DNA from 2 places in the Isoptericola sp. NPDC056573 genome. Region 1 is predicted to be linked to the other one. Evidence: riboswitches for the same ligand, from Rfam matches in the RefSeq annotation. Region 1 holds a riboswitch; the other holds the start of a gene.
The links. A riboswitch is a leader RNA that binds a small molecule or an ion and turns the genes downstream of it on or off. The one in region 1 is predicted to bind S-adenosylmethionine.
Positions count from the first base shown of each region.

Region 2: it holds a riboswitch for S-adenosylmethionine, as region 1 does, so the genes downstream of both, ACFQ8E_RS19230 (aminotransferase class V-fold PLP-dependent enzyme) here and ACFQ8E_RS13915 (LLM class flavin-dependent oxidoreductase) in region 1, are expected to answer to the same signal.

Region 1 covers NZ_JBHTUY010000007.1:129,228-135,883, reverse strand. The annotation lists gene ACFQ8E_RS13930 (amino acid ABC transporter ATP-binding protein) at 1-446, opposite strand, end outside; gene ACFQ8E_RS13925 (amino acid ABC transporter permease) at 443-1,507, opposite strand; gene ACFQ8E_RS13920 (DUF1684 domain-containing protein) at 1,504-2,460, opposite strand; gene ACFQ8E_RS13915 (LLM class flavin-dependent oxidoreductase) at 2,555-3,814, opposite strand; SAM riboswitch class IV at 4,195-4,308, opposite strand; gene ACFQ8E_RS13910 (GTP pyrophosphokinase family protein) at 4,567-5,295, shown strand; gene ACFQ8E_RS13905 (LacI family DNA-binding transcriptional regulator) at 5,342-6,361, opposite strand; gene ACFQ8E_RS13900 (flavin-containing monooxygenase) at 6,416-6,656, opposite strand, start outside.
Region 2 covers NZ_JBHTUY010000013.1:70,258-76,913, reverse strand. The annotation lists gene ACFQ8E_RS19260 (O-succinylhomoserine sulfhydrylase) at 1-1,172, opposite strand, end outside; gene ACFQ8E_RS19255 (rhodanese-like domain-containing protein) at 1,169-1,645, opposite strand; gene ACFQ8E_RS19250 (hypothetical protein) at 1,912-2,082, shown strand; gene ACFQ8E_RS19245 (hypothetical protein) at 2,102-2,638, opposite strand; gene ACFQ8E_RS19240 (protein kinase) at 2,742-3,929, opposite strand; gene ACFQ8E_RS19235 (RNA polymerase sigma factor) at 3,929-4,609, opposite strand; SAM riboswitch class IV at 4,696-4,812, shown strand; gene ACFQ8E_RS19230 (aminotransferase class V-fold PLP-dependent enzyme) at 4,847-6,289, shown strand; gene ACFQ8E_RS19225 (CsbD family protein) at 6,363-6,536, opposite strand; gene ACFQ8E_RS19220 (NAD(P)-dependent oxidoreductase) at 6,647-6,656, opposite strand, start outside.

The DNA.
Region 1 (6,656 bases):
GACAGCGGCGCCTCGACGACGTTCTCCAGCACGGTGAGGTGCGGGAACAGGTTGAAGCTCTGGAAGACGAACCCGATCCGGGTGCGCTGCCCGAGGATCTCCCGCTCCTTGAGCTCCTGCAGCACCTCGCCCCGGCGGCCACCGCGTCGCGCGTGCCGACGGCGGTAGCCGACGAGGTCGCCGTCCACCGTGACGAAGCCGGCGTCGACCTTCTCGAGGTGGTTGATCGCGCGCAGCAGCGTGGACTTGCCCGAGCCCGACGGCCCGAGGACGACGGTCACGGTGCCCGGCTCGAAGGTGAGGTCCACGTCCCGGAGCACCTCGAGGGTGCCGAAGCTCTTGTGGAGGCCGTGCACCTCGACGCGTCCCGCGGCATCGTCCGGCGCCGTCGTGGGCGTCGTGCGGGTCGTGGTGCGGGTCGTGGTGCGGGTCGTGGTGGCGGTCATGCGGGGCCTCCCGAGGTGCGGGCGGTGCGGGTGAGGACGCCGACCCGCGCGCGGGCCGCGAACGCCGGCGGCACGTGCGGGGGCACCGGACGACCGGTCAGACGGGCCGCGGTCACGGCGGACGACCAGCGCAGCCGCTGCAGCGGGGTGGGCGGCAGGGTGCGCACGGCGCCCTTCGCGTAGTGCCGCTCCACGTAGTACTGGACGATCGTGATCAGCGTGGTGAGGACCAGGTACCAGATCGCCGCGACGATGAGCAGCGGCACGACCTTGCCGTTGCGGCCGTAGATGACGGACGCGATGTAGAACAGCTCGCCGTACGCCAGGACGTAGACGATCGAGGTGCCCTTGAGCAGCCCGATCACCTCGTTCACCGCCGTCGGGACGATCGAGCGCATCGCCTGCGGCAGCACGATGCGGGTCACCTGGCGGCGGCGCGGGATGCCGAGCGAGGCGGCGGCCTCCTGCTGCCCCTGGTCGACGCTGAGGATGCCGGCGCGCACGATCTCGGCGGAGTACGCGGCCTGCGAGAGCCCCAGGCCCAGGATGGCGGCGCCGAACTTGTCGATGACGCCGAGGGTGTCGAACCAGAGGAACTCCGGGCCGAAGGGGACGCCGAGGCTCAGGTGCGGGTACAGGTAGGCGAGGTTGTACCAGAGCAGCAGCTGCAGCAGCAGCGGCACGGACCGGAACACCCACGTGTACGCCCACGAGACCCCGACGAGCAGGGGCGAGCGCGACAGGCGCATGAGCGCCAGCACCGTGCCCAGCGCGAACCCGACCACCGACGCCGCGGCCGTGAGCCGGATGGTCGCCCAGGCGCCGGACAGGATCGAGGGCCAGGTGAGGTACTGCGCGACGACGTCCCACTCCCACCGGTCGTTGGTGAGCAGCGAGCTGACGACCATCGCGAGCAGCACGGCCACGCCGGCGGTCGCGACCCACCGGCCGGGGTGACGGGCGGGGACGATGCGCAGGTGCGAGTACGGGGAGTCCCCGGCGTCCGGCGCGGGCGACGGGAGCGCCGGGGCGGGTGCGCCCGCGGTCCTGACGGCGGTCATCGCGGCGCCCTCTCCCCCGCGGTGACGGCGAACGGTACGTGGTTCCCCGGCGGCGGGGCAGGGCACGTGCCGTGGTCGCTGAAGGCGTACGGGAGGTTGACGGCGTCGTTCAGGTCGAGCCGTGCCACGCCCGCGCCGCCCGGGGTCAGGGACCCGGAGAGCTCGGGGCGCGCCACCCGCCAGGGCGCGACGCCGGGGGCCTCGTCGCTGAACAGCAGCGTCGGCGCACCGCCCGGCCCTCCGGTGAGCACGAGGGTGACGGTCCGGTCGCCACGGGTCAGGTCCAGCTCGCCGACCGCCTGCAGCCGGTGCACCAGGCCGGGGCGGGCGGCACCGACCACCAGGTCGCGCGGAGTCTCGTAGAGCCGGACGGGCGCCTCCACCTGCCACGACGGGTCGTGGTCGAAGGCCGGCACCCCGGCGAAGTCGAGGCGGGTGCGGGCGTGCGGGTCGCGCAGCCGGATCGCGAGGCGGCCGGTGCGCCGCACCAGCTCGATCGCCACCGCGGCCGTCTCGCCCGCCGCGACCCCGTCGGCGTCCTGCCGGGCGCCGTCGGCACCGCCTGCACCGTCGACGGGCTCGCGCCCGGCGGGCAGGAACGTGCCCAGGACGACGCTGCCGCCCTCGGGGACGTCGCCGTCGTACGCGCCGTCCGCGACCTCGGGGCCCTGCACCCGGGGGCCGTCCGCCTCCCCCGGACGCAGGTGCGCGCCGGCGTCGTCCGCCAGCCACAGCCCGGGCACGCCGGGCAGCGGCTCCGGTCGCGACGGGAGCCAGTGGTAGCCGGCCAGGCTCAGCCAGCCGTGGGGCGCGGCGAGGTCTCGCTCGCGGTCGGCCCGCCGGCGCGCGCGTCGCTCCGCGGCGGGGTCGGCGGCGGGGTCGGCGGCGGGGTCGGCGGCGGGGTCGGCGGCAGGGTCGGAGAGGCGGACGCGCGGTGCGTCGGTGACGGTCATCGGGGACCTCCGGTCACGAGAGGACGAGCAGCGTCGCGGTGGGCTCCGACGACGCGGGCGGCGGGGGCGACGCGGCGCGCGTCGGGTCGGGCGGTCACGCGCGCACCAGCCGGGGGTCGGCCGTGCGGCCCGCGCGGGCGCGCGGCCGGGAGTGCGCGGGAGCGGGGGCGGCGACGGCCGTGGCGGCCGGGTCGACGTCGGGCAGCCCGAGCGTCGCGCGGAGCGTGCGCGGCGCCGGGGACGCCACCGCCCGCACGCCGTCGCGCACGAGCCGCGGGAGCACCCCGTCGACGAGGGCGTCCAGGTCGGGGCCGAGCGACGAGGGCCGCAGCAGGAACCCGTCGGACGCGCCGGCGTCCCGCCAGTCGACGATGGTCTCGGCGAGGTCGTCGGGGGTCCCCGCCACCACCAGCAGCCCGCCGGAGATCTCCGGGCCCTCCAGGGCCTCGACCAGCTCGAGCCGCGCCTGCGCGCTGGCCCGGTCCTCGGCCAGCACGACGTAGGCCTCGGTGAGCACGCGCAGCGAGTCGGGGTCGCGGCCGGCGGCCTCGGCCGCGTCGCGCAGCCGGGTGCGCAGGTGGATGGCGCGCGCCGGCGCGGTGGCGGCCACGCGGGCGACGTCCGCCGTCCGGGCGGCGAGGTCGATCGCGGCCTCGCTCCGGACGGAGACGACGACGGGCGGCCGGCCCTGCCGCGTCCCGCCCCCACGGTGGGCGTCGGCGGCCTGGCCCTCGGCCGGACGGTGCCGGCGCACCGCGAACCGGATGCCGTCGTGGTCCACGCGGAAGCGTCCTTCGTCGTCCACGGCGACGGCGCCGGCGGCGTCACCCGCGGCCCCGGTCGCGAGCCCGTCCCAGTGCCGCACGACCTGCGCGGCGACGCCGCGGGCCTGCGCCGCCCAGGCGTCGTCCTGCACGACGGCGCCGGCGGGGAGGCCGACCTGCCACCCGGCCCGGCCGGAGCTCGCCTGGTCGACGCGGGCGACGGCCTGGGCGACGTGCGCCGGGTCCACGTGCGCGGTGTCGACGGCGGCGACCAGCCCGGTGCGCCTCGTGTGCGGCGCCACCCGCGCGGCGGCGACGGCGGCGTCGAGCCGCCCGGTCACCTGCCGCCGCCCCGGGTGCAGCAGGAAGCCCTCGTCGAGGGTGACGAGGTCGAGGCCGCCGTCGTCGGCGGTGCGCACGAGCTGGACGAAGCGCTCGCCGTCGAACGACCGGGGCTGCACGATGCCGCGCGCCCGGTGGACGCCGGGGCGGGCGCCGGCCGCCGTGAGGTCCACACCGACGACGAGGGGGGACGGGGCGGTGCCGGGCGTGGTGGGCAGCGCGGGCGTGGTGGTCGGGGAGTACGGCACGTCGGCTCCGATCGGGGCGCGGCGGGCGGGCGCGCTCGGGCGCGGGTCGTGGACCCGCGGGTGCGCACCGCCGCCGGGAGGGCAGGGGAGGAAGGCCCGCCAGGAGCGGCGGGCGAGGGCCGTCTGCGGCCGGACCCGGCAGGAGCCGGGCCGTCGAGGAGGGCGTCCGCCGCGGGGCGGCGGACGCTCAGGCCGCGATCAGCGGCGTCGACACCACGCCGGGGTGGACGTCGGCACGGACATCGACACGGACGTCGACATGGACATCGACATGGACATCGGCGAGGCGGACGGCACGTGCCGGGTCCGGGACGACAGGGGGCGCGTGCTGATCGCGTCGCGGTGCATGCTCGTCCTCTCCTGCTCCCCGCCGGGGCGGGGTTCGCGTGTTGCCGTACCGTCGGCGACGGCCGGCCTGGTCCTCACCCGGGGCACCCACCCGCGCTGGGGGTTGCCGTCCGACCAGCCGGGGCTTCGCGTCGGAGCTCGTGACCACCCGGGACGGCCGGACGCGCCGCCTCACGGCGCCGCGGTCGTCCGACCCGGTGCGCAGGAACGTAGGTGCCCGACAGGGGGGTGTCAACGGTTCCCCCCGCACGTCTCGGATACTGAACAGATCCGACCGGATTTATCGGATACTTGGTCACGCAGGAATCCCGTCTACCGTGGGACGCGTGAGCCAGGACGCGAGGCACGACCCAGGGCAGCACGCCGCACACGACGCGGAGCACCGCTCCCCCGACGCCGCCGAGATCAGGGCGCTCGTGGACGACCTCCGACGCCTGGTGCTGACGTACAAGTTCGGGATCGACGAGGTCATGACCAAGATCTCGATCCTGCGCGACGAGTTCCGGCACATGCAGAACTACAACCCCGTCGAGCACGTGGGCTCGCGCCTCAAGTCGCTCGAGTCGATCGTCGCCAAGTGCCGCCGCAAGGGCATCCCGCTGACTCCCGAGGGCGTGCGCGAGCAGATGTTCGACGTCGCCGGCGTGCGCGTCACGTGCAGCTTCGTCTCGGACCTCTACAAGGTGCGGGACATGCTCACGAACCAGGCCGACCTCACCGTCCTGGAGGAGCGGGACTACATCGCGCACCCCAAGGCGAACGGGTACAAGTCGCTGCACCTCATCGTGCAGGTGCCGGTCTACCTCTCCGACCGCGTGGAGCACGTGATCGTCGAGATCCAGCTGCGCACCATCGCCATGGACTTCTGGGCCAGCCTGGAGCACAAGATCTACTACAAGTACGAGCGGGACGTGCCGCGCCACCTCACCGACTCCCTCAAGCTCGCCGCGGACGTCGCCGCGTCGCTCGACAGCTCGATGGAACGTATCCACGAGGAGGTCAAGGCGATCGCCGGCGCCGACGAGCCGGTCGAGCGCCGCGACTCCCTGCTCAGCCCCGAGGAGATCTTCCACAACTTCTGGGGCGCGGCTCGGGCGGAGCGGCTGACGCTGCGCACCACCCGCGACGACTGACCCGACGACTGACCCGACGACTGACCCGACGACTGCCCCGCGGCGGTCAGCCGGGCCCGGCCGTGCTCGCGCGCACCACGAGCTGCGGCTCGCACGTCACGAGCCGGTGCCGGTGGGCCTCGGCGCCCGTCACCAGCTCCTCCAGCAGGAGCTTCACCGCCTCCCGACCGACGGCCTCCCCCGGCTGCCGGACGGTCGACAGCGGGACGGCGGAGTCCCACGCGGCACGGTTGTCGTCGTAGCCGATGATCGCGACGTCGTCAGGCACCCGCAGCGAGGACGACAGCAGCAGCGACTGCAGCACGCCCACGGCGAGCAGGTCCGCCGCGGCGACGACGGCGTCCGGGCGCTCGCGCGGGTCGCGCAGCACGAGGTCGTCGCCCACCCGCCGGCCGTCCTCGACCTGGACGTTCCCCGTCTGCTCCACCTCGAGCACCACGCCCGGGTGCTCGGCGACGGCGCGCTCGACCCCCAGCAGACGGTCCCGGACCGGCACGAGCTCGGTCGTGCCGGCGAACAGCAGCCGCCGGCGCCCCTGCTCGACGAGGTGCGTCGCGGCCAGGTACCCGCCCAGCTCGTTGTCCGGCACCACCGAGCAGACGTCCGAGTGGTCGCCCGGCGCGTCGACGACGACGAGCGGGACGCCCGGGGCCGAGCGGTGCAGGTCCTGCGTCGAGCCGTGGTTCGCCGCGACGAGGATGCCCGCCACGCGGTCCTCGACGAACAGGTCGACGTACGTGCGCTGCTTCTCCTCCGACATGTCGGAGTTCGCCAGCAGCAGGTTCAGGCCCGCCCGGCCGGCCTCCTCCTCGGCGCCCCGCGCGATGTCCAGGAAGTAGGAGTTCGCGAGGTCGATGATCACGAAGCCGAGCGTCGAGCTCCGCCCGGCCGCCAGCGAGCGCGCGACGCCGTTGCGGACGAACCCGAGCTCCTGGATCGCCGCCTCGACCCGGGCGCGGGTCGCGGGGGTGACGCGCACCGTGCCGTTGAGGACGTTCGACACCGTGCCCATCGACACACCGGCGGCGCGCGCCACGTCCGAGATGCTCGGGGACGAACGTCTCACCGGGGTCGTCGCTCCTCGGGCCGGCGGGTGGGGACGAGACGAGGTTACCCGCGCTCACACCGCGAGCTCGTCGACGGGCGGCACGAGGACGTCGCGCATGTCGCCCTCGCGCCACTCGGCCAGCAGGCGGTGGAACGCGACGGGGCCGGGGCTGTACGACGTCGGGGTCGCGCGGCGCGTGCCCTCGCCGTTGTAGTAGCCGGGGGTGCACTCGGCGAGGAAGGCCGAGTTGTCGACCGTGACGTCGAGGATCGTGTCGCACCACGCCTGCTCGGCCTCCGCCGTCGGCTCGACG
Region 2 (6,656 bases), on a different contig from region 1:
TTGGCGCGGCCCTCGGGGCCGAGCTTGCGGTGCGTCGTCGTGGCGGGGTGCGTGATGATCGACTTCGCGTCGCCGAGGTTGTTGGAGATGTCGACGACCTGGAGGGCGTCGAGGAACGCGAACGTGCGCTTCTTCGCCTCGGCCGCCTCCGTGCCCTCGGGCACGGCCAGGTCGAACGTCACGACCGTGCCGCCGCCCGACTGCTGCGCCTTGGCGAGCTCGTGCTGCGGGTGCGACGGGAGGAACGGGTAGCGCACCCCGGTCACTCCGTCGAGCTCCTCGAGCGCGGTCGCGACCTGCAGCGCCGCCGCGTTCTGGGCTCGCACGCGCACGTCGAGCGTCTCCAGGCCCTTGAGCAGCACCCACGCGTTGAACGGGCTCAGCGACGGGCCGGTGTTGCGCACGAACGTCTGCACCGGCCCGGTGAGGAACTCCTCCGTGCCGAGGATCGCGCCGCCGAGCACGCGCCCCTGCCCGTCGATGTGCTTGGTGGCCGAGTACACGACGACGTCGGCACCGAGCTCGAGCGGCTTCTGCAGCACCGGCGTCGCGAACACGTTGTCCACCACGACGACGGCGCCGGCGGCGTGCGCGAGCTCGGCCACCCGCCGCACGTCCACGAGGTCCTGCATGGGGTTGGACGGCGACTCGAAGAACACGACGTCTGCCGGCGTGGCGAGGGCCTCCTCCCACTGCGAGGTCACGTGCCCGTCGACCAGGTCGACGCGCACCCCCCACTTGGCGAAGATCTCGTCGTAGATGACGTTGGTGGACCCGAACAGGGCCCGCGCCGAGACGATGCGCGAACCGCTGGAGACCAGCGCGGCGAGGGCGTTGAACACCGCCGACATGCCCGACGCCGTGGCGTAGCAGGCCTCGGCACCCTCGATGAGGCGCAGCCGCTCCTCGAACGTGTGCACCGTCGGGTTGCCGTACCGCGAGTACAGGAACTGCGAGCGCTCGCCGGCGAACGCCGCCTCGGCGTCCGCCGCCGAGGCGTAGGTGTACCCCTGGGTGAGGAACAGGCCCTCGGACATCTCCTGGAAGTCCGACCGACGGTGCCCGCCGCGCACGGCCAGGGTCGCGGGCCGGGCCGTGGCGGGCAGCGGGCGCGAGCCGCCGAAGGTCGTGGGGTCGGCGCCAGGGCCGGTCGGGACCTGCACGCCGCTCATCGGGCCTGCTCCGGGTCCTGCTGCCGGGCGGCGTCGTACGCGCCCCACGGCAGGCCGCGCACCTTCCAGCCCTCGCGGTCGCGGACGCCGTCGAAGCCGGGGCCGCCCTCGAAGCCCTCGAGCACGTTGTACGCCGGGCCGAGGCCCGACGACGTCGCGAGGCGCGCCGCGCCGATCGAGCGCTGGCCGGAGCGGCACAGGAAGACGACGGGGCGGTCCGCGGTCACGCCCGCGGCGGCGAGCTCGGCGAGGAAGCCGGCGTTCGGGCGCCCGCCCGCCTGCACCCACTCGACGAAGACCGGGGTCTTCCCGGCGGTCGCGGTGTCCGGCACGCCGATGGCGCGCCACTCGCCCTCGGTGCGCACGTCGACGAGGACGGCGTCCGGATCGCCGGCGAGCAGGTCCCACGCCTGCTGCGGGGTGAGGTCGCCGGCGTAGCCCTCGGCGGGGCGGGGATCGATCTGGGTGCTCATCGCAGTCCTCCCATCGGTCGTGGCGGTAGCACCCTCGTCCGGACGGGCCGCCGTCGCCGGCGGCCGGCCCGCGGGTTGCTGCGGCGTCGACGTGCCACGTCACTCGGCCGCTCGGGATGGTCCTGGCGATCGTACGACAGCCGTCCGCGTGCTGGTCACCCCGTCTCGGGACGCGAACGCCGCGCGTCCCCGGTGTGCCCAGGCGCGGCCGAAGGTAAAGTCTCCGGCAGGACTCGGGCTTGGCCGCACCTCGAAGGAGACGGACGATGGCAATCCTCGCCACGATCAAGGGGTGGTTCCGGCGCGAGCGCAGGGAGCCGTTGGAGCGTCCGCGCGACCTGCCGCCGCCGCGTCCCGAGGGCGGTCGCCCGCACGAGGCCCCCTACCCCCAGGGCGCGGACAACGTGCTCGGCTGGCGGGACGGCCCTGGCGTCTGACCCGCGGCACACCTGGGGGTCAGTCGTCGTCGTCCTCGCCGAAGTGCGCCACGTGGGCGTCCTGGTGGTGCTTGACGAACAGCCGCAGCTCGACGTCGCGGCCGTCCGCCTGCTGCGTGAGCACGCGGTCGATCCGGTCGGACTCGCGGGTCGCGGCGTCGACGATGACGTCGGCGTGCTCCTTCGTGTCCGCACCCGACCAGGTGCCGGGTTCCGCGAGCACGGCCTGGGCGTCGGCGGTGCCGGCGGCCAGGTCGGTGCCGGTGAGCTGCTCCACCTGGGCCCGGTCGAGGGTGATGACGGTCTTGTCGCTGTCGGCGTAGCGGACGGTGTACGCCGAGGGATCCTTCGCCGCCGGCGCGTCGGCGGTCTCCTCGGTCCCGTCGGCCTGCTCGTCGGCGCCCGCGGCGTCGTCGGCGGGCTGCGTCGCCGTCGTGTCCGACGCCGAGGTGCCCGGGTCGTCGAACTCGGCGTCGGGGGTCGGGGACGCGCACGCGCTCAGGGCGAGGAGGCTCGCGAGGGCGATCGGCGTCAGTCGGCGGGGAAGGTGTCGCATGGTCTCTCCTGGTCGATGGGGCCAGCCCCGTGCGGTGCTGACCCCCGTGAGTCGTCCGCGGCGGCGGAAAGGTTGCACGCGGACCGAGATTTCTTCGTCCGGGTCAGGACCCGGCGCCGACCCGCAGCCGGTGCACGGCCGTGAGGGCGGTCCCGTCCGGGGCGCGGGCCTCGAGCACCACCTCGGCGGCGCCGGCGCTGCTGGCGGTGAGCCGCACGCGCTCGTCGTCGGCCACGTAGGTGCCCGTGGGCAGCGTCCACACCCAGTGCTCCGCGCCCGCGACGTCGGCCGTGAGGGTGACCGGCTCGCCGACGGTCGCCGCCCCGGGCCCGGAGATCGCGACGCTCGCGCCGCCCGCGGCCGAGCGAGGCCGGTCGAGCCAGGCCGTGACGCCGGCGCCCGCGCCCAGGCCGAGGACGGCGGCGGTGACCGCGGCGACGACGACGGCGGCCGGGCGGCGTCGCGCGCGGTCCGGGCCGCCGGTCGTGCCCGGGCCGAGCGCCCCCTCGACGTCGGCCAGCCAGGCTGCGGCGTCGGGGTGCCGCCGGGCGGGGGCGTCGGCGAGGCTGCGGCGCAGCGCGGCGTCGAGGGAGCGCGGGAGGTCGGCGCCGTCGACGAGCCAGGACAGCAGCGCGGACATCGCCCACAGGTCGGCGCGGGTGTCGACCGTGCCGGGGCCGTCCTGCTCCGGCGGCCGGAACCCCTCGGTGCCGCCCGCGACGGTCAGCCCGGAGCTGCGGGCCAGGTCCTTGCTCATGCCGAGGTCGGCCAGGACGAGGCGCTCGTCCGGCCGGACGACGGCGGCGGGAACGCCCTCGACCGCGCCCTCCGGGCCGGTGCGCAGCAGCACGTTGCCGGGGCTGAGGTCCCGGTGCACGAGGCGCGCGGCGTGCACGGCCTCGACCGCGGCGGCGAGCCCCCGGGCGACGGCGAGCACGTCGGCGGGCGTCGCCGTCCACCCGTCGGCCCGCAGGGCCGCGACGCGGGCCGCAAGGGTGCCGCGGTCGGCGAGCTCGAGGACGAGGTAGGGCTGCTGGCGGTCGCTCTCGCCGATGTCGTGCACGGCGACGACGTGCGGGCTCGCCACCCGCCGCAGCGCCCGGCCCTCCGCGATGAACCGCTCGCGGACCTCCGGGTTGAGGCTGTGGTTCTCGGCCAGCACCTTCACCACGACGACGTCGTCCAGGCGCTCGTCCACGGCGCGGTGCACGGTGGCGAACGACCCGACGCCGATCACGTCGCCCACCCGGTACCGCCCGAGCAACGGCTCGGGCGCGGCCGGCGCGGCCATCAGGACAGGCTCCCGAGGGCCGCGGCCACGAGCGCGCGGCCGCGCGAGACCTGTGACTTCACGGTGCCGACGCTGCGACCCAGACGGTCGGCCACCTCCGCGTAGGGCAGGCCCTCGATGTCGCGCAGCGTCACGGGCTCGCGGTAGAGCTCGGGCAGGGCGGCGAGCGCGTCACGCACGGTGGCGCGCGTGGCGATGAGGGAGCTCATCCGTTCCGACGGCCCGACGTCGTCGTCGGGCAGGGGAGCGGTGGCGCGCTGCCGACGCAGGTGGTCGACCACCCGGTGGCGCACGATCCCGTGCACCCACGTGGTGACCCGCGACCCGCCCGCGAACGACCGGACCGACGTCGCCACGGAGACCAGCACGTCCTGGGAGACGTCGTCCACGGCGGCCTCGTCGAGCAGGGCGCCGCGCACGAAGCGCCGGACGACGCCGGACGCGTCCAGCAGCTCCACCAGCAGCTCGGTCGCGGGCGCGGAGCCCGCGGCGGCCCGCCCGCCGACGAGGTCGAGGACGTCGGCGGCGTCGTCCCCGGTCGCCGCGCGGGCGGCGAGCCCTGCGGCGTGGAGGTCGCCGCCGGCGAGGGCGCGGGCGACCAGCTCGGCCGGGGTTCCGACGGGGCTTCCGACGGGGCCTCCCGGAGGCGCGCCGGAGGCCGGAACGGTGCGATCGGGCATGCATCCAGCGTCTCACGCGACCGCATCGTGAGAAGGGGGCGGGCTCCGCTTGACCGTGTGGTGCTGCGCACGCACGATGGGCGGCAGGTCAAGAGCGCCAGCGCGAAGCCCCGGCTCGCTGGCCGGCAACCCTCCTCTCGCGGCGGGGTGCCCCGGGTGACGACCTGGCCCTGCGCCGTCCGGCGCGCGGGCAAGCGCGGGGAGCCACCTCCCCGGCACGACCGAGGAGGACCACGCATGACCACGCTCACCCCCGCGCCTGCGGTGCCCGCCGTGCGCGTCGGCGCCGTGCAGGACGTCGCACCCGTGCTGCCCGTCGTCGGCGGCGACACGCTCGTGCCGCTCGTCGACGGCCGTCAGCTGCCGTACGCCAACCTCGACGTCGCGGCGTCGGCGCCCGCCCTGCAGGCCGTGGCCGACCGGGTCGCGCGCGTGCTGCCGCTGTACGCCAGCGTCCATCGCGGCGCCGGCTACCTGTCGCAGGTCTCGACGGCCCTGTACGAGACGGCCCGCCGCACGATCGGCGCGTTCGTCGGAGCCCGCGAGGACGACCTCACGATCGTCACCCGCAACACGACGGACTCGCTCAACCTGCTCGCGGGCTGCGTGCCCGCCGACCCGGCCACCGGCGAGCCCGGCCGCGTCCTCGTGCTCGACATCGAGCACCACGCCAACCTGCTGCCCTGGCAGCGCGTCACCGACGCGACCGTCGTCGCGGGCGGCCCGTCCGTGGCCGCCACCCTCGCGGAGATCGAGGAAGAGCTGGGGTCGGCCGCTGCCGCGGGCCGCCCCTACGCCCTCCTGGCGCTCACCGGCGCGTCCAACGTGACCGGCGAGGCGCTGCCCGTGGCCGACGTCGTCGCTGCCGCGCACGGCGCCGGCGCGCGCGTCGTGCTCGACGGCGCCCAGCTGGTGCCGCACCGCCGCTTCTCGCTCGCGGAGACGGGCGTCGACTACGTCGCGTTCTCGGGCCACAAGACGTACGCGCCGTTCGGGGCCGGTGCCCTGGTCGGCCGGCGCGACTGGCTCGACGCCGGCACCCCGTACCTGGCCGGCGGCGGCGCCGTGCGCCGGGTGCGCACCACCACGACCGACTGGCACGAGGGCCCCGCCCGGCACGAGGCCGGCTCGCCCAACGTCGTGGGCGCGGTGGCGCTCGCGGCCGCGTGCGACGAGCTCGCCGCCCTCGACCCGTGGGTCGCGGCCGGGCACGAGGACGCCCTGCGACGCCGGCTCGTGGACGGGCTCGGCGAGATCGAGCGCGTCGAGGTCGTCCACGTCTGGGACGACGCCGTCGACCCGGTGGGCGTCGTGACGTTCACGGTCACCGGGTACGACCCCGGCCTCGTCGCCGCGTACCTGTCCGCCGAGCACGGCATCGGCGTGCGCGACGGCCGGTTCTGCGCCCACCCGCTGCTCGGCCGCCTCGGCTTCGACGCCGGCGCCGTCCGCGCGTCGGTGGGCCTCGGCACCGCGGGCGAGGAGGTCGAGCGGCTCGTCGCCGCCGTCCGCTCGCTCGTGACCGAGGGGCCGCAGGCGCAGTACGACGTCGTGGACGGGCTGTGGGTCGTCGTCGACGACCCGCGCCCCGTGCCCGAGGGCTCCGGCCTCGAGGGGCTGCTCGCCACCGCCGCGCTGGGCGCCGACGAGGCGTTCGGCTGCCTGCCCGACGACCTCTGAGCCGTCGGCCCCGCCCCGGGCGGACATGACGACGGGGCGCCACCGTGCGGTGGCGCCCCGTCGTGTCAGCGGGTCAGCCCTTGAACGCGTCCTTGACGTCGTCGCCCGCCTGCTTGAGGTTCGCGCTGGCCTGCTGGGCCTTGCCCTCGGCCTCTTTGCTCTCGTCGTCGGTGAGCTTGCCCGTGGCTTCCTTGGCCTTGCCTTCGGCCTCTTCCGCCAGGTGCTTGGCCTTGTCTCCCAGTCCCATCGGGGCTCCTTCCGTCGGACGAACGACCTCGAGGACCGACCGTAGGCGCGTGCTCGCCGGCTCGCACGCCGACGTCTCAGGTCGTGGTCCTCCGGGTGGCGACCGGCAGGTCAGGGCGTC